Regions from separate parts of the Streptomyces sp. NPDC033174 genome, predicted to be linked through region 2. Evidence: riboswitches for the same ligand, from Rfam matches in the RefSeq annotation. Region 2 holds a riboswitch; the other holds the start of a gene.
What was found. A riboswitch is a leader RNA that binds a small molecule or an ion and turns the genes downstream of it on or off. The one in region 2 is predicted to bind S-adenosylmethionine.

Region 1: it holds a riboswitch for S-adenosylmethionine, as region 2 does, so the genes downstream of both, ACZ5VC_RS01950 (aminotransferase class V-fold PLP-dependent enzyme) here and thrC (threonine synthase) in region 2, are expected to answer to the same signal.

What each region holds. Positions count from the first base shown of each region.
Region 1 is NZ_JBVIPQ010000001.1:407,810-417,319, reverse strand. Features, by position in the region: gene qcrC (cytochrome bc1 complex diheme cytochrome c subunit) at 1-497, shown strand, start outside; gene qcrA (cytochrome bc1 complex Rieske iron-sulfur subunit) at 494-1,546, shown strand; gene qcrB (cytochrome bc1 complex cytochrome b subunit) at 1,543-3,171, shown strand; gene trpD (anthranilate phosphoribosyltransferase) at 3,319-4,383, shown strand; SAM riboswitch class IV at 4,498-4,615, shown strand; gene ACZ5VC_RS01950 (aminotransferase class V-fold PLP-dependent enzyme) at 4,836-6,269, shown strand; gene ACZ5VC_RS01945 (Lrp/AsnC family transcriptional regulator) at 6,910-7,191, opposite strand; gene ACZ5VC_RS01940 (rhomboid family intramembrane serine protease) at 7,188-7,925, opposite strand; gene ACZ5VC_RS01935 (hypothetical protein) at 8,122-8,364, shown strand; gene ACZ5VC_RS01930 (NYN domain-containing protein) at 8,433-9,510, shown strand, end outside.
Region 2 is NZ_JBVIPQ010000012.1:109,748-119,257, reverse strand. Features, by position in the region: gene groL (chaperonin GroEL) at 1-996, opposite strand, end outside; gene ACZ5VC_RS30525 (cold-shock protein) at 1,307-1,510, opposite strand; gene ACZ5VC_RS30520 (MoaD/ThiS family protein) at 1,920-2,198, opposite strand; gene thrC (threonine synthase) at 2,228-3,535, opposite strand; SAM riboswitch class I at 3,553-3,703, opposite strand; gene ACZ5VC_RS30510 (glucosyl-3-phosphoglycerate synthase) at 3,830-4,771, shown strand; gene ACZ5VC_RS30505 (alpha,alpha-trehalose-phosphate synthase (UDP-forming)) at 5,185-6,561, shown strand; gene otsB (trehalose-phosphatase) at 6,566-7,408, opposite strand; gene ACZ5VC_RS30495 (DUF3263 domain-containing protein) at 7,469-7,810, opposite strand; gene ACZ5VC_RS30490 (ABC transporter substrate-binding protein) at 7,857-9,077, opposite strand; gene ACZ5VC_RS30485 (ROK family protein) at 9,320-9,510, shown strand, end outside.

The sequences.
Region 1 (9,510 bases), on a different contig from region 2:
AGAAGAAGGTCATCTACACGCAGGCCGAGATCGATCAGCTCGCCGCGTACGTCGCCTCTCTCGGCGCCGGCCCGATCACGCCGACCGAGGGGCAGTACAGCCCCGACGGCGCGGACATCGCCAAGGGTGGCGACCTGTTCCGCTCCAACTGCGCCCAGTGCCACAACTTCACCGGTGAGGGCGGCGCGCTGACGCACGGCAAGTACGCCCCGAACCTCGAAGGCGTGAGCCCGAAGCACCTCTACGAGGCCATGCAGACCGGCCCGCAGAACATGCCTTCCTTCCCGGACACGACCATGCCGGAGAAGGAAAAGAAGGACATCATCGCGTACGTCAAGGCCGTCAACGGTGAGCAGTCCAAGAACCCCGGCGGTCTGACGCTGGGTGGTCTCGGTCCGGTCCCCGAGGGCCTGTTCGCCTGGATCTTCGGGCTGGGCGCACTGATCGCAGTTGCCATTTGGGTCGCGGCCCACACCGCTAAGGCCAAGAAGTCATGAGTACCCAAGAGATTCCAGAAGAGAACCTGCCCGCTGAGCAGGAGACCGCGCACGGCGCGGTGAAGGTCGCGGACGACCCGTTCGCGGACCCGGGCCTCCCGGCCCACAAGCCGCGCATACAGGACATCGACGAGCGGGCCGCCAAGCGGTCCGAGCGAGCGGTCGCCTTCATGTTCACGCTGTCGATGCTGGCCACCGTCGGCTTCATCGCCTCGTACGTGATCTTCCCGGTCGACCAGATCGTGTACATCTGGCCGTTCGGCCGGGTGAGCGCGCTCAACTTCGCGCTGGGATGGACCCTCGGACTCGCGCTCTTCTTCATCGGCGCGGGCGCGGTCCACTGGGCCCGCACCCTGATGTCCGACGTGGAGATGTCCGACGAGCGTCACCCGATCGCCGCGTCGCCCGAGGTCAAGGCCAAGGTCATGGCCGACTTCGCGGCCGGCGCCACCGAGTCCGCGCTGGGTCGGCGCAAGCTGATCCGCAACACGATGTTCGGTGCGCTGGCGCTGGTGCCGCTCTCCGGTGTGGTGCTGCTGCGCGACATGGGTCCCCTGCCGGAGGAGAAGCTCCGCAAGACCCTGTGGGCCAAGGGCAAGCAGCTCATCAACATGAACACGCATGAGCCGCTGCGTCCCGAGGACGTCGCCGTCGGTTCGCTGACCTTCGCGATGCCCGAGGGCCTCTCGGAGCACGACCACAGCTTCCAGAACGAGATCGCAAAGGCCGCCCTGATGATCGTCCGGCTTCAGCCGGAGGACATCAAGGACAAGCGCGAGCTCGACTGGTCGCACCAGGGCATCGTCGCCTTCTCGAAGATCTGCACCCACGTGGGCTGCCCGATCTCGCTGTACGAGCAGCAGACGCACCACGTGCTCTGCCCGTGCCACCAGTCCACCTTCGACCTGTCCGACGGCGCCCGCGTCATCTTCGGCCCGGCCGGCCACGCCCTGCCGCAGCTGCGGATCGGCGTGAACGACAAGGGCTTCCTCGAGGCGCTCGGCGACTTCGAAGAGCCCGTCGGCCCTGCCTTCTGGGAGCGCGGATGAGCACCGTGAACGAATCAAGCAACAAGAAGGCACCCGCGGGCGAGCGGGTCGCCGACTGGGCCGACGGACGGCTGGGCATCTACAGCCTCGCCAAGGCCAACATGCGCAAGATCTTCCCGGACCACTGGTCCTTCATGCTCGGTGAGATCGCGCTGTACAGCTTCCTCGTCATCATCCTCACGGGTGTGTACCTGACGCTGTTCTTCCACCCGTCGATGAACGAGGTGGAGTACCACGGCAGCTACATCCCGCTGCAGGGTCAGCTGATGTCCGAGGCGTTCAACTCGACGATGCACATCAGCTTCGACGTCCGCGGTGGTCTGCTCATCCGGCAGATCCACCACTGGGCGGCGCTGATCTTCCTCGCCGCGATGTTCGTGCACATGATGCGCGTCTTCTTCACGGGCGCGTTCCGCAAGCCGCGTGAGATCAACTGGCTGTTCGGCTTCCTGCTGTTCTTCCTGGGCATGTTCACCGGCTTCACCGGTTACTCGCTCCCGGACGACCTGCTCTCCGGCACCGGTGTCCGCTTCACGCAGGGCGCGATCCTGTCCATGCCCATCGTGGGCACCTACATCTCGATGTTCCTCTTCGGGGGAGAGTTCCCCGGTGGCGACTTCGTGGGCCGGTTCTACTCGGCGCACATCCTGCTGCTGCCCGGCCTCATGCTCGGTCTCGTGGTCGCCCACCTCATCCTGGTGTTCGTCCACAAGCACACGCACTTCCAGGGTCCGGGCCGTACGAACAAGAACGTCGTCGGCATGCCGCTGATGCCGGTCTACATGGCCAAGGCGGGAGGCTTCTTCTTCCTGGTCTTCGGTGTCATCGCGGTCATCGCCGCCATCGCACAGATCAACCCGATCTGGGCCATGGGCCCGTACCGTCCGGACCAGGTGTCCACCGGCGCCCAGCCCGACTGGTACATGGGCTTCGCCGAGGGTCTGATCCGCTTCATGCCGGGCTGGGAGATCAACCTCTGGGGCCACACGCTCGTCCTGGGCGTGATGATCCCGCTGGTGCTCTTCCCGCTGGTGCTGGGCGCGATGGGGGTCTACCCCTTCATCGAGTCCTGGATCACGGGTGACAAGCGCGAGCACCACATCGCCCAGCGCCCGCGCAACGCGCCGACGCGCACCGCGTTCGGTGTCGCGTGGATCGCGGCGTACATGATCATGCTGATCGGTGGTGGAAACGACCTCTGGGCCACCCACCTCCATCTGTCGATCAACTCGATCACCTGGTTCGTCCGGATCTTCTTCATCGCCGGGCCGGTCATCGCGTTCATCGTCACGAAGCGGATCTGCCTGGGTCTGCAGCGGCGTGACCACGAGAAGGTGTTGCACGGACGCGAGTCCGGCATCATCAAGCGGCTGCCGCACGGCGAGTTCGTGGAGGTCCACGAGCCGCTCAGCGAGGGAGACCGGTTCAAGCTCACCGCGCACGAGCAGTACGCGCCCGCCGAGCTCGGCCCGACGGTCGACGAGAACGGCGTGGAGCGCAAGATCTCGCGCACGGAGAAGCTGCGGGTCAAGCTCAACAAGAGCTACTACGGCGAGGGCAGCCAGATCGCCAAGCCCACCGCCGAGGAGTACCGGGAGATCACCAGCGGCCACGGCCACCACTGATCACCTTCCCCCTGGGGCTTCGCCCTGGGGGGACCCCAGAAGGTCGCCACGGCAGGAGCCCCGTCCATTCGCTGGACGGGGCTCTTTGCCGTCCCCCGCGCTCGATAGGGTGGAGACACCCTTATCCGTATGGACCCAGGAGCGACCATGAGCGCTGTGACCCCCGCTGGAGGACCTACCACGGCGGGCCGCTCCTGGCCGGCCGTACTGGAGGGACTGCTCACCGGACGCGACCAGAGCGCCGAGGACACCGCCTGGGCCATGGACCGCATCCTGCGCGGCGAGGCCACCGATGCCCAGATCGCCGGCTTCGCGGTGGCGCTGCGGGCCAAGGGCGAGACCGTCGAGGAGATCTCCGGGCTCGTACGCACCATGTACCAGCACGCCCGCACCATCGAGGTGCCCGGGCCCAGCGTCGACATCGTCGGCACCGGCGGCGACGGCGCCAAGACCGTCAACATCTCCACGATGTCCGCGATCGTCGTCGCGGGCACCGGCGCCAAGGTCGTCAAGCACGGCAACCGTGCCGCCTCCTCGGCCTCCGGCGCCTCGGACGTCCTGGAGAAGCTCGGCGTCAATCTGGAGCTGACGCCGGCGCGGGTCGCCGAGGTCGCCGAGGAAGCCGGGATCACCTTCTGCTTCGCCGTGAAGTTCCACCCGGCGCTGCGCCATGTCGCGGCGGCCCGCAAGGAACTCGGCATCCGGACCACCTTCAACTTCCTCGGGCCCCTCACCAACCCGGCCCGGGTCAAGGCGCAGGCCACCGGTGTCGCCGACGAGCGGATGGCGCCGATCATGGCCGGAGTGCTCGCCGAGCGCGGCTCCAGCGCGCTGGTCTTCCGTGGCGACGACGGCCTGGACGAGTTGACCACGACGGCCACGTCACGCGTGTGGGTGGTGCGGGACGGGGCGGTGCGCGAGGAGGCCTTCGACCCGAGGGACGTCGGCATAGAGCTGGTGCCGGTGGAGGCGCTGCGCGGCGCCGACGCCTCGTACAACGCGGATGTGGCCCGCCGGCTGCTCTCCGGGGAAACCGGGCCCGTACGGGACGCGGTCCTGCTCAACTCGGCGGCGGCGCTGGTCGCGCTCGCCCCGACGGAGGCGCCGCTGGCGGAGCAGATCAGGGCGGGGATGGCGAAGGCCGCGGAGTCGATCGACTCGGGAGCGGCCCGCGCGGCGCTGGAGCGCTGGGTGGCCGCGAGCAACGCCTGAGGACGCGCGGTTCGCGCGGTGCGCGGTGCCGATCGGCGGCGCGTGCGGGGGCGCGGTCCCAGATTCTGGACCGCGCCTTGCGCGTTTCCTCTCGTATGGCAAGATGCTCCCCAAGGTCATGAGTGACAGCGATTACGGCCCCGGCTCGCTGTCCGGCAACCCTCCGTCCGTGGCGGGGTGCCCCGGGTGAAGACCAGGCCGTAGGCAGCAAGGTCTACGGCAAGCGCGGGCCCCTGGACATCGTTCGATGTCACAGCCCCTGGGGTCCTGGTCCTCAAGGGAGCAGTCTCGTGAGCAAGCGAATGCGATAGGGCTTCGAAAGCCCCTCCTTCAGCACACCCTCCATGCGGCGACTCGGCCGTGTGTTGAGGCAACCCCCGTATGCGGCACGGCCGTTGATCTGCCGCGCGGGTTCCTGAAGCCGTTCACCATTCCTGCCGGGAGATACCGCCATGTCCGCGTACCCGAACGCCGCCACCTCCACGTCCTCCTCTTCCTCCGCCGACGCCGGTGACCCCTGCTGCGCCGCGCCGCTGCCGGTCCTCGGCCGCGATGTCACCGTGCCGCTCGTGACGGGTGGCGAGGTCACCTACGCCGCGCTCGACTACGCCGCCAGCGCCCCGGCCCTCCAGCGGGTGTGGGACGACGTCGCCGCGTACGCCCCGTACTACGGCAGCGTGCACCGGGGCGCCGGGTACCTCTCACAGCTCTCCACCGACCTCTTCGAGAACAGCCGTGTCACGGTCGCCGAGTTCCTCGGCTGCCGCCCGGGCGACCAGGTCGTCTTCACCCGGTCGACGACCGACTCCCTGAACCTGCTGGCCGCCGCCCTCCCGGCCGACTGCCAGGTCTTCGTCTTCGAGACCGAGCACCACGCCTCGCTGCTGCCGTGGGGGTCCCCCCACGCCGCAGGGCGTAGGGGGAAGGACGCGCGGGTGACGTACCTCAGCGCCCCCCGTACGCCGGTCCAAGCGGTCGAGACGCTGGAGCGGGCGCTCGCCGACCGTGACCCGTACGGCCCCGCGCTGGTCTGTGTCACCGGAGCGTCCAATGTCACCGGTGAACTGTGGCCGGTGCGGGAACTGGCCGCCGCCGCGCACGCGCACGGCGCCCGGATCGTCCTCGACGCGGCGCAGCTCGCGCCTCACCACCCCGTGGACATCGCCGAGTTGGACGTCGACTGGGTCGCCTTCTCCGGGCACAAGCTGTACGCGCCGTTCGGGTCGGGCGTCCTCGCGGGCCGTGCGGACTGGCTGCAGAGTGCCGAGCCGTACCTCGCGGGCGGCGGTGCGTCGCGCAAGGTCGCGCGGCGGACGGACGGGGGCGTCGACGTCGAGTGGCACACGACGGCGGCCCGGCACGAAGCCGGTTCGCCGAACGTCATCGGTGTGTACGCCCTCGCCTCCGCCTGCAAGACGCTGACCGAGGCCGGCTTCGACGGGCTCGTGGAGCGTGAGCAGCACCTGATCGCGAAGGTCCGCGAGGGGCTCGCCGAGGTCCCGGAGGTCAGGGTCCTCTCGCTCTTCGGCGACGACGCGCCGCGCGTGGGGGTCATCTCGTTCGTCGTCGACGGGTGGAACAGCTCGCACTTCGCCGCGGCGCTCTCGGCGGAGTACGGAATCGGCGTCCGTGACGGTCTCTTCTGCGCGCACCCGCTGGTCCGCACGCTGCTGGGCAGCGACCCGCAGGACATCGGCGAGTGCGGGGCGCCGGAGGCTGAGCCGGGTGGCGCCCCCGCGCTGAACGCGCTCCGCGTGAGCTTCGGGGCGGGCACGCCGGACGAGCACGTGGAGCGGTTCGTGGGCGCGGTCAAGGAGCTGGTGCGGGAGGGTGCGAAGTGGAACTACCGCACGGAGGACGGCCGTTGCGTCCCGGCCCGCGGCTGACCCCCACGACGCCGGGTCCCCCGTCCGAGTGAACGCACCCGGCGGGTGCGCGGAGTGAGCAGAGGTACGGGTCCTCCCGTGGGGCGTCCCGCCGCCCGGCGGGTCCGCCCGCACACCGTCCGAGGATGCGGCCGGCGCCGCGCCGCCCGGTTTTCCCACCGCGCCGCCCGTGCGGGAGATGGGGCAGAGGTACGGGTTTTCCCGTGGGGCGTCCGCCGTCGGCGGCCGGCCGCCGGTGGGCTCCCGCACGACGTGCGGGGATGTGGCCGGCACGACGCCGCCTGCGGCTGCGATCGGGCTGCCGCCCGCCCGGGGTTGGCACTGAGCTGAGGCGGTCTCCCCGCGGGGGTGTCCTGGCGGCCGGCCGCCGGTGGGCTCCCGCACGACGTGCGGGGATGTGGCCGGCACGACGCCGCCTGCGGCTGCGATCGGGCTGCCGCCCGCCGTGGGATGGCACTGAGCTGAGGCGGTCTCCCCGCGGGGGAGTCCTGGCGGCCGGCCGCCCGGTGGGTCTGCCCGCACGATGTCCGGGGATGCGGCCGGCGGCCCGCCGCCCGGTGTTTCCCGCCCGCGCCCGCCCGTGCGGCAGAACCCGAGGCCGGGGCCCCCGGCGCGATCCGGTCTGCCGCCCGCCCCAGGGCTACGCGTCGAGGCCGATCGCGAACGCCGCCTCCAGGTCGTGCTGCGAGTACGTGCGGAACGCGACATGCGTGTCCGTCGCCTCGACGCCCGGGATTTTGCTGATCATGCCCGGGATGACGTCCGCCAGGTCGTCGTGCTTGGCCACCCGCACCATGGCGATCAGGTCGTACGTGCCGGTGACGGAGAACACCTCGCTGACACTGTCCAGCGCGGCGATGGACTCGGCGATCTCGGGGATCCGGTCCACGCTGGTCTTGATGAGCACGATCGCGGTGATCACGGCTGGCTTTCTCCCTCGGTCGCCGCGGCTTGGGCCTTCACTCTAGCCCCACCCCGGAGGCGTCCCCAGGCGTAGAGGAAGCCCAGCCCGAAGCCCACCAGATGCGCCAGATAGGCCACACCCGGGCCCGTCCCCGCGCTGCGGGCCGCCAGCCACTGGAGGACGAACCAGAAGATCAGCACGATCCACGCGGGGAAGCGCAGCGGCAGGAAGAAGAGGAACGGGAAGAGGCTGGTCACCCGGGCCTTCGGGAAGAGGCGCAGGAAGGCGCCGAGGACGCCCGAGATCGCGCCGGACGCCCCGACGAGGGTCTGCTCGGAGGAGGCGTGGGCCACCGCGTACGCCAGGAGCGCGAGATATCCGCAGCCCAGGCAGAAGAGCGCGAACCGCGCCGGACCCATCCGTTCCTCGACCATCGCTCCGAAGACATGGAGGAAGAGCATGTTGCCGAGCAGGTGCAGCCAGTTGCCGTGGACGAAGAGCGCGGTGAAGGGTGTCAGAAGCGCCCTCGGGTCACCGCCCAGCAGCTCCGCCGGCACCACGCCCCAGCGCCGGAAGTAGTCGTCCTGAGCCGCCAGCAGCGCGTCGCCGGTGCCGTACCCCGGATTGAGGCCGGACGCCGGGCTCACCAGGAAGATCAGACAGCACGCGCCGATGAGGCCGTAGGTCACGGTGGGCCCGTTCACCACGTTCCGGGCCAGGCGCCGCCAGTCGATTCCCCGATGATCGATCATGAACAGATCATGGCGTAACCGGACCGAGCCGGACAGAGTGCCTCGCCGTGCCAACGGGTACCCTCCCCCGAGCTCCGCTCCGTGCGAGCAGGGGGGACCCCCATGCCCGTAGGGTGACGGGCAGTACATCCGCAGTTCGACGGCGCACCGCGGCTCCCGCACCTGGCACGAGCGCACCATGAAAGAGGACGGACCGATGACGACGGTTCCACAGCCGACCGCCGAGACCCGCTGGCGCTGCACGCTCTGCGGCAATCTGACCCGCTTCGACGTGACCCGCTCGTCCAAGGTCGTCGAGTACGTCCATCTGGACCTGGCCGGTGAGCCGACAGTGGAGGAGCGCGAGGTGGTCAGTGAGACCATCGAGTCGGTCCGCTGCCGCTGGTGCAACGGGGTGGACCAGATCGAACTGGTGGACAGGCCGGGCTCCGCCTCCTGAGGGGGTTCCTGCGGGAATCCCGGGGAAGCGGCCCGGTAGGACGAGGACGGGTAGTGGGGTGACGGATCGTGGAGCAGCCGGAAAGCGGCGGTGAGCCGGCCGGACGGGCCGACGACGCCGCCGAGGCGCTCGACCGCCCGCTGCCGGAAGGCGTACGGCGGCGGGTCGTCGCGCTGGTCTCGGACGCCTTCGGCGGTCTGACCGTCGCCGAACTGCCGCCCCCGCTGCGACAGTACGCCCGTTTCACCCCGACCCGCCGGGCCAAGTTCGCGGGAAACGCGATGGCGGCCGCGCTGGAGAGCGATCCGCTGTTCCGTCAGCGGATCGGCGAGCGGCTCAAGGAGGCGCAGCCGGAGCTGGTGGGGGCCGTCGAGGCCGGTTCCCCGCCCGCGGCCGCCGACCCCGTCGATGTGGCCGCGACCGCGTATGTGCTGCGTCCGGCCGGCTGGGTCAAGCTGGTCGCCGCGGCGGGCGAGGAAGCCCTGCGGGCGGACGCCGAGCGCGCCGACGAGGCGGGCCGGCGTGAGCTGGAGCGGCTGCGCGAGGAGCTCGCCGAGGCCCGGACGCAGACCCGCACCGAGACCGAGCAGCTGCGTACGGAACTGGAGGCGGCCCGCAAGGAGGCCGAATCGCTTCAGCGCAAGCTGCGCAGCGCCCTGAGCGACGTGAAGCGCGGTGAGGCCGCCCTGCGCCGCACTCACGCCGACATCGACGCCATCAAGGCGGAGGCCGCGTCGCACGTGTCCGCCGCGGAGAGTGAGACGCGCCGCCTCAAGGCCCGTCTGGGCGAGGTCGAGGCCGCCCTGGAAACCAGCCGCCGGGCCGCCCGTGAGGGGCGCTCGGTGGAGGACATGCGCCTGCGACTGCTCCTGGACACCGTCCTGGACGCGGCCCAGGGGCTGCGCCGGGAGCTGGCCCTGCCGCCCGTCTCCGTCCATCCCGCCGACACGGTCGACGCGGTCGAACCGGGCCGGATGTCGCCCAAGGACATCGCCGCGCGCGCCCTGTCCGAGACGGACCCCGCCCTGCTCGACCAGCTGCTGGCGCTGCCCCAGGCCCATCTGGTCGTGGACGGCTACAACGTCACCAAGACCGGCTATCCGACGATGCCCCTGGAGAAGCAGCGGCTGCGGCTGCTCGGTGGCC
Region 2 (9,510 bases):
GTCGACGATCGTGGTCTCGTCCTTGGTGATGACGACCTTGCGGGCGCGGCCCAGCAGGTCCAGGCCGGCGTTCTCGAGCTTGAGACCGACCTCCTCGGAGATGACCGTGCCGCCCGTGAGGATGGCGATGTCGTTCAGCATCGCCTTGCGGCGGTCGCCGAAGCCCGGGGCCTTGACGGCGACGGACTTGAAGGTGCCACGGATCTTGTTGACGACCAGGGTCGACAGGGCCTCGCCCTCGACGTCCTCGGCGATGATCAGCAGCGGCTTGCCCGACTGCATGACCTTCTCCAGGAGCGGGAGCAGGTCCTTGACCGAGGAGATCTTGGAGTTGACGATCAGGATGTACGGGTCGTCGAGCGACGCCTCCATACGCTCCATGTCGGTGGCGAAGTACGCCGAGATGTAGCCCTTGTCGAAGCGCATACCCTCGGTGAGCTCGAGCTCCAGACCGAAGGTCTGGGACTCCTCGACGGTGATGACGCCTTCCTTGCCGACCTTGTCCATCGCCTCGGCGATGAGCTCGCCGATCTGGGTGTCGGCGGCGGAGATGGAGGCGGTCGAAGCGATCTGCTCCTTGGTCTCCACGTCCTTGGCCTGCTCGAGCAGGGCGCCGGAGACGGCCTCGACGGCCTTCTCGATGCCGCGCTTCAGGGCCATCGGGTTGGCGCCGGCGGCCACGTTGCGCAGGCCCTCACGGACGAGCGCCTGGGCCAGGACGGTCGCGGTGGTCGTACCGTCACCGGCGACGTCGTCCGTCTTCTTGGCGACTTCCTTGACCAGCTCTGCGCCGATCTTCTCGTACGGGTCCTCGAGCTCGATCTCCTTGGCGATGGACACACCATCGTTGGTGATCGTGGGGGCGCCCCACTTCTTCTCGAGGACGACGTTCCGGCCCTTGGGGCCAAGGGTGACCTTGACGGCGTCGGCGAGCTGGTTCATCCCGCGCTCGAGACCGCGCCGTGCCTCCTCGTCGAACGCGATGATCTTGGCCATGTGAAGTGGTCCTCCCGGACTGGGGTGGATAGCGACGGACTGTGTGGCGCCCGCGACGGACGGCCTGCCTGCCTGTGTGGTTCCTTGCCCCACCCGGCCTGCGGGCCTCGCCGACCCAGTCCTTCTGTCACTCTCACGTGGAGAGTGCTAACGCCAATGATTAGCACTCGGGGTAGGAGAGTGCAAGCTCCTCTCGGGGTCCGGGCAGGCGTCGGACCGACGGGGCCCGGGCACGCACGAGGGGCCCGCGTCCCTGGTGGGATGCGGGCCCCTCGGCGTGAGTGCGTCGGTGGCCGAAATCGCGCCGTGCTCAGCCGGCGAGCTTGACCATGTCCGCCTGCGGACCCTTCTGGCCCTGCGAGATCTCGAACTCGACTCGCTGACCTTCTTCAAGGGTGCGGTAACCGTCCATCTGGATCGCGCTGTAGTGGACGAAAACATCCGCACCACCGTCGACCGCGATGAAGCCGTACCCCTTCTCCGCGTTGAACCACTTGACGGTGCCCTGAGCCATGCCTAACTCCCCTGTTACTGGCCCTTGCGCAGGACCGCACTTCGCGGACCCTGGGTCAGACCTCGCTCACCGCAGGTAGGTGAACGTGCGCCGGAACGCGTCGACCGCGGCTGAATGTATCTGCCCAACTGCCCTCTGCAACAGGTCAGTCGGACGAGAATTCTGGGCGGAGCCGAACGGAAGATTTCAGCGAATTGCCAATATTCCGGGGCAAGTCGGGCCCGACAAAGGGAACATTGGGTGCAAGGGGATCGAACACTTTGGCTGCTTCTTATCGTGTGCGGGCGCATTCTCATATGCGGGCGGCACAAGCAGCGGCGGGGACTTCCCCAACTCTACCGCGTTCAACCATGCAGAATTGCCCCCTCCGCTTCTTGGGCGGAGGGGGCAATGGGCATTTCGCGAGAAGTCAGCAACCGCCCGCGACGGCCGGGATGATCGACACGCCCGCCCCGTCCGGCGTCGCCGTCTCGAGACCCTGCTCGAAGCGGACGTCGTCGTCGTTCACGTACACGTTGACGAAGCGGCGCAGCTTGCCCTGGTCGTCCAGGACGCGGGCCGCGATGCCCGTGTGGTTCTTCTCCAGGTCCGCGATGACCTCGGAGAGGGTCGAGCCCTGCGCCGAGACCTCGGCCTGGCCGCCCGTGTACGTACGGAGGATGGTGGGGATGCGGACGTTGACGCTCATGGTCGTTCTGCCTTCCGTTGCGTGAGTGGTCAGCCGGCCAGGCCGGCGTCGCGGAACGCGTCCAGGCTCGGGCGGATCGTCGCGGTCGGTCCCGTGGTCGGGGAGACCGCGTCGAGGGTCTTGAGGCCGTCGCCGGTGTTGAGCACGACCGTGGTGAGGGCCGGGTCGAGCAAGCCGTCCTCGATCAGCTTCCGGGTCACGCCGACGGTCACGCCGCCCGCGGTCTCCGCGAAGATGCCCTCCGTACGGGCGAGGAGCTTGATCGCGTCGACGATCTGCTCGTCGTTGACGTCCTCCACCGCGCCGCCGGTGCGGCGGGCGATGTCCAGGACGTACGGGCCGTCGGCCGGGTTGCCGATCGCCAGGGACTTGGCGATCGTGTTCGGCTTCTGGGGCCGTACGACATCGTGGCCGGCCTTGAAGGCGGCGGACACCGGCGAGCAGCCCTCGGCCTGCGCACCGAAGATCTTGTAGGGCTTGTCCTCGACCAGGCCCAGCTTGATGAGCTCCTGGAGACCCTTGTCGATCTTCGTGAGCTGCGAGCCGGAGGCGATCGGGATCACCAGCTGGTCGGGAAGCTGCCAGCCGAGCTGCTCGCAGATCTCGTACGCCAGGGTCTTGGAGCCCTCGCCGTAGTACGGGCGCAGGTTGACGTTGACGAAGCCCCAGCCCTCACCGAGCGGGTCGCCGATGAGCTCGGAGCAGAAGCGGTTGACGTCGTCGTAGTTGCCCTCGATGCCGACGAGCTCACCGCCGTACACCGCGGCCATGACGACCTTGCCCTGCTCCAGGTCGTGCGGGATGAACACGCACGAGCGGAATCCGGCCCGGGCGGCCGCGGCGCCGACCGCGCCGGCCAGGTTGCCGGTGGAGGAGCAGGAGAGGGTGGTGAAGCCGAAGGCGCGGGCGGCCTCCAGCGCCTGGGCCACGACGCGGTCCTTGAAGGAGTGCGTCGGGTTGCCGGAGTCGTCCTTGATGTACAGGCCACCGGTCACGCCCAGCTCACGGGCGAGGTTGTCGGCCTTGACCAGCTTGGTCCAGCCGGGGTTCAGGTTCGGCTTGGTGGCCACGTCCGCCGGGACGGGCAGCAGCGGCGCGTAGCGCCAGATGTTGTCGGGACCGGCCTCGATCTGCTTGCGCAGGGACTCGGGGTCACCGACGGGAAGGTCGTACGCGACTTCCAGCGGGCCGAAACACAGCTCGCAGGCGAAGATCGGGCCGAGGGGGAAACGCTCACCGCATTCGCGACAGGAAAGTCCCGACGCGGGACCGAGGTCGACGGTGGTGGCGGTGGTGTCGCTGGTGTTTCCGGTGCTTGCAACAGTCTGCGCAGCCATGGAGGCGAGGCCCTTTCTCCTCATCTTTCCCATGACGAACGTCGCCATGAGACGGATTTGGCACCTTCCCTAGCCGGGAGCCTCGCTGCGCAGTGACTGCGGACGAGACCGGCTGGAGGGTTGCCGGGGCTTCAACGGGCCGTTTCCCTCTGCCCCTCTGGATGAGCGGTATTCGATTGTGTGTGTCTCCGCGTGAGGACCCCCGACATACGACGGCCATCCGCGTTGTTCAAGACTGTAACCGAACCCCCGGACGGTTGAGATGGTCGTCCGATCCGCGAGATGGAGATCACTTTGCTGGATGAGGTGGAGCGCTGGCTGACCCGGCGGTCCTGGTCCGTGGCTGACCGCCCGCTCGACCAGCTGCTCGCGGCCAAGCGTGGTACGACGGTCAGCGTCGTGCTGCCCGCGCTGAACGAGGAGGCGACGGTCGGCGACATCGTCTCCGTGATCCGGCGCGAGCTGATGTCCGCCGCCGTGCCGCTCGTGGACGAACTGGTCGTCGTCGACTCCGGCTCCACGGACCGTACGGCCCAGGTCGCGGCCGCGGCCGGGGCGCGCGTGGTGGCGCGGGACTCGATCCTTCCCCGCATCCCGGCCGTGCCGGGCAAGGGCGAGGTCCTGTGGCGGTCGCTGATGGTGACCGGCGGGGACGTCGTCTGCTTCGTCGACGCGGACCTGAGGGACTTCTCGGCGGACTTCGTCTCGGGGATCGTGGGCCCGCTGCTGACCGATCCCGGGATCGACTTCGTCAAGGCGATGTACGACCGGCCGCTGGGCGACGCCCCGGGCCAGGGCGGCCGGGTGACCGAGCTGGTGGCCCGGCCCCTGCTCAATCTGCACTGGCCGCAGCTGGCCGGCTTCGTGCAGCCGCTCGGCGGTGAGTACGCGGCGCGGCGCTCACTGCTGGAGCGGCTGCCCTTCCCGGTCGGCTACGGGGTCGAGCTGGGCCTGCTCGTCGACGCGCTGCACACGGTGGGTCTCGACGCGCTGGCGCAGGTGGACGTCGGCGTGCGCAAGCACCGCCACCAGGACGGGCAGGCGCTGGGGCGGATGGCGGCGGCGATCTACCGGACGGCGCAGCTGCGGCTGTCGCGGGGCCATCTGGTGCGGCCGCGGCTGACCCAGTTCGAGCGCGGCGAGGACGGTTTCGTACCGCTGACCCATCAGGTCGACACGGAGGAGCGTCCGCCGATGGCGTATGTCGTGGAGTACCGGCAGCGTCGCGTGGCGTAACACCAAATGATCATATGTTTTGTCTACCTTTCCGTTTTATGTGGATCAGACACGGATTGAGAGCATGCGTCGTCGGTGCGCTGGCGACCGCCCTGGTGACCCCCCTACCCGTTCCGGCCAGCGCGGCGGGACGCCATTTGGCCCACAACGACAGCGGCACGGAGCAGCTGTGGCTCCTGGCGGGCGTCGCGCTGACGCTGGCCGCGATCGGCGCGATCGCGCTGGCGGCGGTGCGGAGCCGCCGCGACCTCTGAACCGGGCCGCCGTCGGCGCGTCCTTCCTCCCCCGTCCACCGGCGTCCCGCCATGGATCCCGCCACGGATCCCGCCATTCGTGACCGGTTTCACGGCCGGGCTCCCCCGGGAGCCCGGCCGTACGTTTGAGCGTTTGGCCCGCGGGCTAGGTTTCGGCACATGTCTTCTGTACTCGTCGCCTCGAACCGCGGTCCGGTGTCCTACGTGCAGCGAGAGGACGGCACGCTCGACGCGCGGCGGGGCGGGGGCGGGCTCGTGTCCGGCCTGAGTGCCGTGTCCGGGGAGGACAGCCTGTGGGTGTGCGCGGCCCTGAGCGACGGCGACCGCATGGCCGTGCGGTCCGGCATCGGCGAGGCGGGCGTACGGATGCTCGACATCGATCCCGCCGTGCACGCCGACGCGTACAACGGCATCGCGAACTCGGTGCTCTGGTTCGTCCACCACATGCTCTACCAGACCCCGCTGGAGCCGGTCTTCGACAAGGAGTTCCGGCGGCAGTGGGGTGCGTACGAGGCGTACAACCGGGCCTTCGCCGAGGCGCTGGCGGCCGAGGCGGCGGACGGGGCCTCGGTCATGGTGCAGGACTACCACCTGGCGCTGGTGCCGGGGATGCTCCGCGAGCTCCGCCCCGACCTGCGGATCGGTCACTTCTCGCACACCCCGTGGGCCCCGCCCGAGTACTTCCGGATGCTGCCCGACGACATCGCGGAGCAGTTGCTGCGGGGAATGCTCGGCGCGGACCGGGTGGCGTTCCTGACACGGCGGTGGGCGGACGCCTTCGCCGCGTGCTGCGACGCCGTGGTGGGTGGCACGGGCCGTACCTCGCTCGGGGTCCACGGCCTCGGCGCGGACGCGGACTTCCTGCGCGAGCGCTCCCGGAGATCCGATGTGGAGGACCGGCTCGCCGCGCTGCGCGAGCAGATCGGCGGCCCGGACCGGCGGGTGATCGTCCGGGTCGACCGGACGGAGCTGTCGAAGAACATCGTGCGGGGACTGCTGGCCTACCGGACCCTGCTGGAGGACCACCCCGAGTGGCACGGCCGGGTGGTGCACGTCGCCTTCGCCTACCCCTCGCGGCAGGACCTCGCGGTCTACCGCGAATACACGGCGCAGGTCTCCCGCGTCGCGCAGGAGATCAACTCCCGCTTCGGGACCGACGACTGGACCCCGGTCGTCCTCCACGTCAAGGACGACTTCGCCCGCTCCCTGGCCGCGTACCGGCTGGCGGACGTGGCCCTGGTCAACCCCATCCGGGACGGCATGAACCTGGTCGCCAAGGAGATCCCGGTCGTCTCCGACCGGGGCGTTGCGCTGGTGCTGTCCCGGGAGGCGGGGGCGTACGAGGAGCTGCGCGACGACGCGATCACGGTGAATCCGTACGACGTGACGGGCACAGCGGCGGCGCTCCACGAGGCCCTGACCATGCCGGACGGCGACCGCGCCGAGCGCACCAAACGCCTGGCGGCGGCTGCGACGGCACTGCCGCCGCAGCGGTGGTTCCTGGACCAGCTGGAAGCGCTGGGCCAGGGCGACTGATCCCCTACCGGGGGACCATGATCGCGTCCCTCAGTGACCTGAGCAGCCTCACGACCCCCTCCGGGCCGGGCACCAGCAGGTCCGCCCGGTCCGCGAGTTCAGGGACCTCGGACGAGCCGCTGCACACCAGCAGTCCCGGCACCCCGTCCGACCGCAGCTTCTCCACGGCCGCGAAGGCCGCCAGGTCACCCAGGTCGTCCCCCGCGTACAGCACGGCCCCGGCGCCGGTCTCCCGCAGGTACTCCGAGAGCGCGACGCCCTTGTCCATGCCCGGCGGGCGCAGTTCCAGGACGAGTCGGCCCGGTTCGACGACGAGGCCGTGCCGGGCGGCCAGGTCGGCGAGCGGCTCGCGCAGCGCCTCGAACGCGGCCTGCGGGTCCGCGGCGCGGCGGGTGTGGACGGCGACCGCGCGGCCCTTCTCCTCGATCCAGGTCCCGCGCCAGGCGCCCGCCCGGTCGAGGACCCCGGGGAGCTCCGCGCGGACTGCGGCGACGCCGGGGTGGGCGGGCGCGGCCCGCACGGTGCCGGTGACGGCATCCCAGCGCTCGGCGCCGTAGTGACCGAGGACGACGAGGTGCTCCAGGCCCGGAACGCCGGCGAATCCGCCGTACCGGACGGCGACCCCGGCGGGCCGCCCGGTCACCACGGCGACCGATGCGATGTGCGGGGCGAGGCCGGCGAGGACCGGAGCGGCCTCCGGGTGGGCCCGGGCCTGCTCCGGGTCGGGGACGATCTCGGCGAGGGTGCCGTCGAAGTCGAGTGCGACGACGGCCTGCTCCGGGCGGGCCAGGAGCGCGGCGAGGCCGTCACGGCCGGCGGGTGTCGTGGGATGCGGAAGGCTGCCCATGCGTCGACCCTATCGAGCGGGGCGGAAGGCGGCCATGGCGCCCACGGAAGTCCCCACGAATCAGCGGCGCTCCCGGCGCGCGTCGCGGACGCGACGGAGCCGGTTGACGGTCACCGGGTCGTGGGCCAGGGCGCGCGGATCGTCGAGGAGGGCGTTCAGGAGCTGGTAGTAGCGCGTGGCGGAGAGCCCGAGCCGCTCCCGTACGACCCGCTCCTTGGCGCCGGGGCCGGGCCACGACCGCCGCTCCAGGGCGAGCACGGCGAGGTCGCGGTCGCTGAGACCGCCGGCCGGGCCCGCGACGACGTCGGTCCGGTCCGGCGCATGGGTCGGGTCCTGCGCGTCGGTCGGGTCCGAAACAGCGGTCCCGTCCGGCGCGTCGGCGGGGCCGTCGGCCGGGCCCAGGGGCTCGGAGGGGCCGGGGGGCGTGCTCGCGGTCATACGAGCCAACTTATTCGGCGTTCTCCGCCGCCGTCGCGTCGCGGCCTATCTGGTTCAGTACGACCCTCGGCGAACCGCCGGGCGCGACCGCCTTGCCGATGTTCTTCTTGATGTTCTCGCTGACCTGCGCCCAGGACGTCTTGCCGACCGGCGGGAGCTGCGCGGTCGGCAGCTCGTCGAGGAACGCCCGCAGATTCGCGTGGGACGGGTCCTGCCGCATGGCGTCGCTGGTGCTGACGGTGACCGGCAGCAGATCGTTGTCCCCCGCGAACTTCAGCACGTTCTCGTCGCTGAAGACGAAGTTGAGGAACTCGCCGATCTCGCGGCGGTGGTTGTTCTGCTTGAAGCCCATGATCCAGTCGGCGACGCCCATCGCGGACCTGGCCTTGCCGTTCATGCCGGGCAGTGCCACCTCGCCGACCTTCACGCCGTTCTTCTCCGCCTCCTGCATCAGCGAGGGGTGGCCGTTGAGCATGCCGACCTCTCCGCGCGAGAAGGCGGCGAAGGCCTCCTTGCGGTTGAGCTTCCCCGGCTCGACCGGCCCGGTGAGCTCCTTGTCGACCAGGTTCTTCTTCACCCAGTCGAAGGTCTTGATGTTTTCTTCGGACTCGATCGTGTAGCGGCCGACGTCGTCGGTGTAGCCGTCGCCGCCGCTGAGCAGCCACATCAGCGTCTCGGCCTGCGCCTCCTCCGGGCCCAGGGGCAGCGCGAAGGGGTACTTCACCTTCTTCTTCCGCAGCTTCTCGGCGTCCTTGGCGAGCTCGTCCCAGGTCGTCGGCGCGCCGTCGATACCGGCCTGCTCGAAGAGGTCCTTGTTGAAGAACAGCAGCCGGGTGGAGGCGGCGAAGGGCAGCCCGTACTGAACGTTCTTCATCTGCCCGGCGGCGACGAGCGGAGCGAGGAAGTTGGCCTGGACGGGTACGGAGAGCAGCTCGTCGGCGGAGTAGAGCTGGTCGGCCGCGGCGTAGTCGGCGTACGCGCCGATCTGCGCCATGTCGGGTGCCCGGTCGGCCTTGACCATCTCGGCGACCTTGCGGTCGACGTCGTTCCAGGACTCGACCTGGACCTGGATCTTCACCCCGGGGTGCTTGGTCTCGTACGCGGCGACCAGTTCGGCCCAGTACCGCTTGGTGGAGTCGCCACCGTTGAGGTCGTAGTCCGCGGCGACCAGCGTGAGGGTGACGTCACCGGAATCGCCGGTGGTACCGCAGCCCGACAACGTTGCCGTCATACCGAACGCCGCGATCGTCGCGGTGATTGCCAAGAAGCGCCGCTGCACAGCCCTGTCCCACCCTTTACTCATCATTGAGCTGCGATTTTCCCCCATGAAACGGGATGAGGTCTACACCAGTTGCATATCGCTTCCGCAACACACGCCCGGCGGGCGGATGAACGTCCGCGGATTTGTATGCGAACGCAACAATCCTCAGCAGTGGACTAGACCTTTCCTGGGTCACGGGCCAGACTGTCCCCGTGAGACACGTCATCGCCCTCGATGTGGGCGGCACCGGTATGAAGGCCGCCCTCGTCGGGGCGGACGGGGCACTGCTCCACGAAGCGCGCCGCGCCACTGGACGCAAGCGCGGCCCCGAGGCCGTCGTCGACACGATCCTCGGGTTCGCCGCCGAGCTGCGCGCGTACGGGCAGGAGCGCTACGGCCGGCC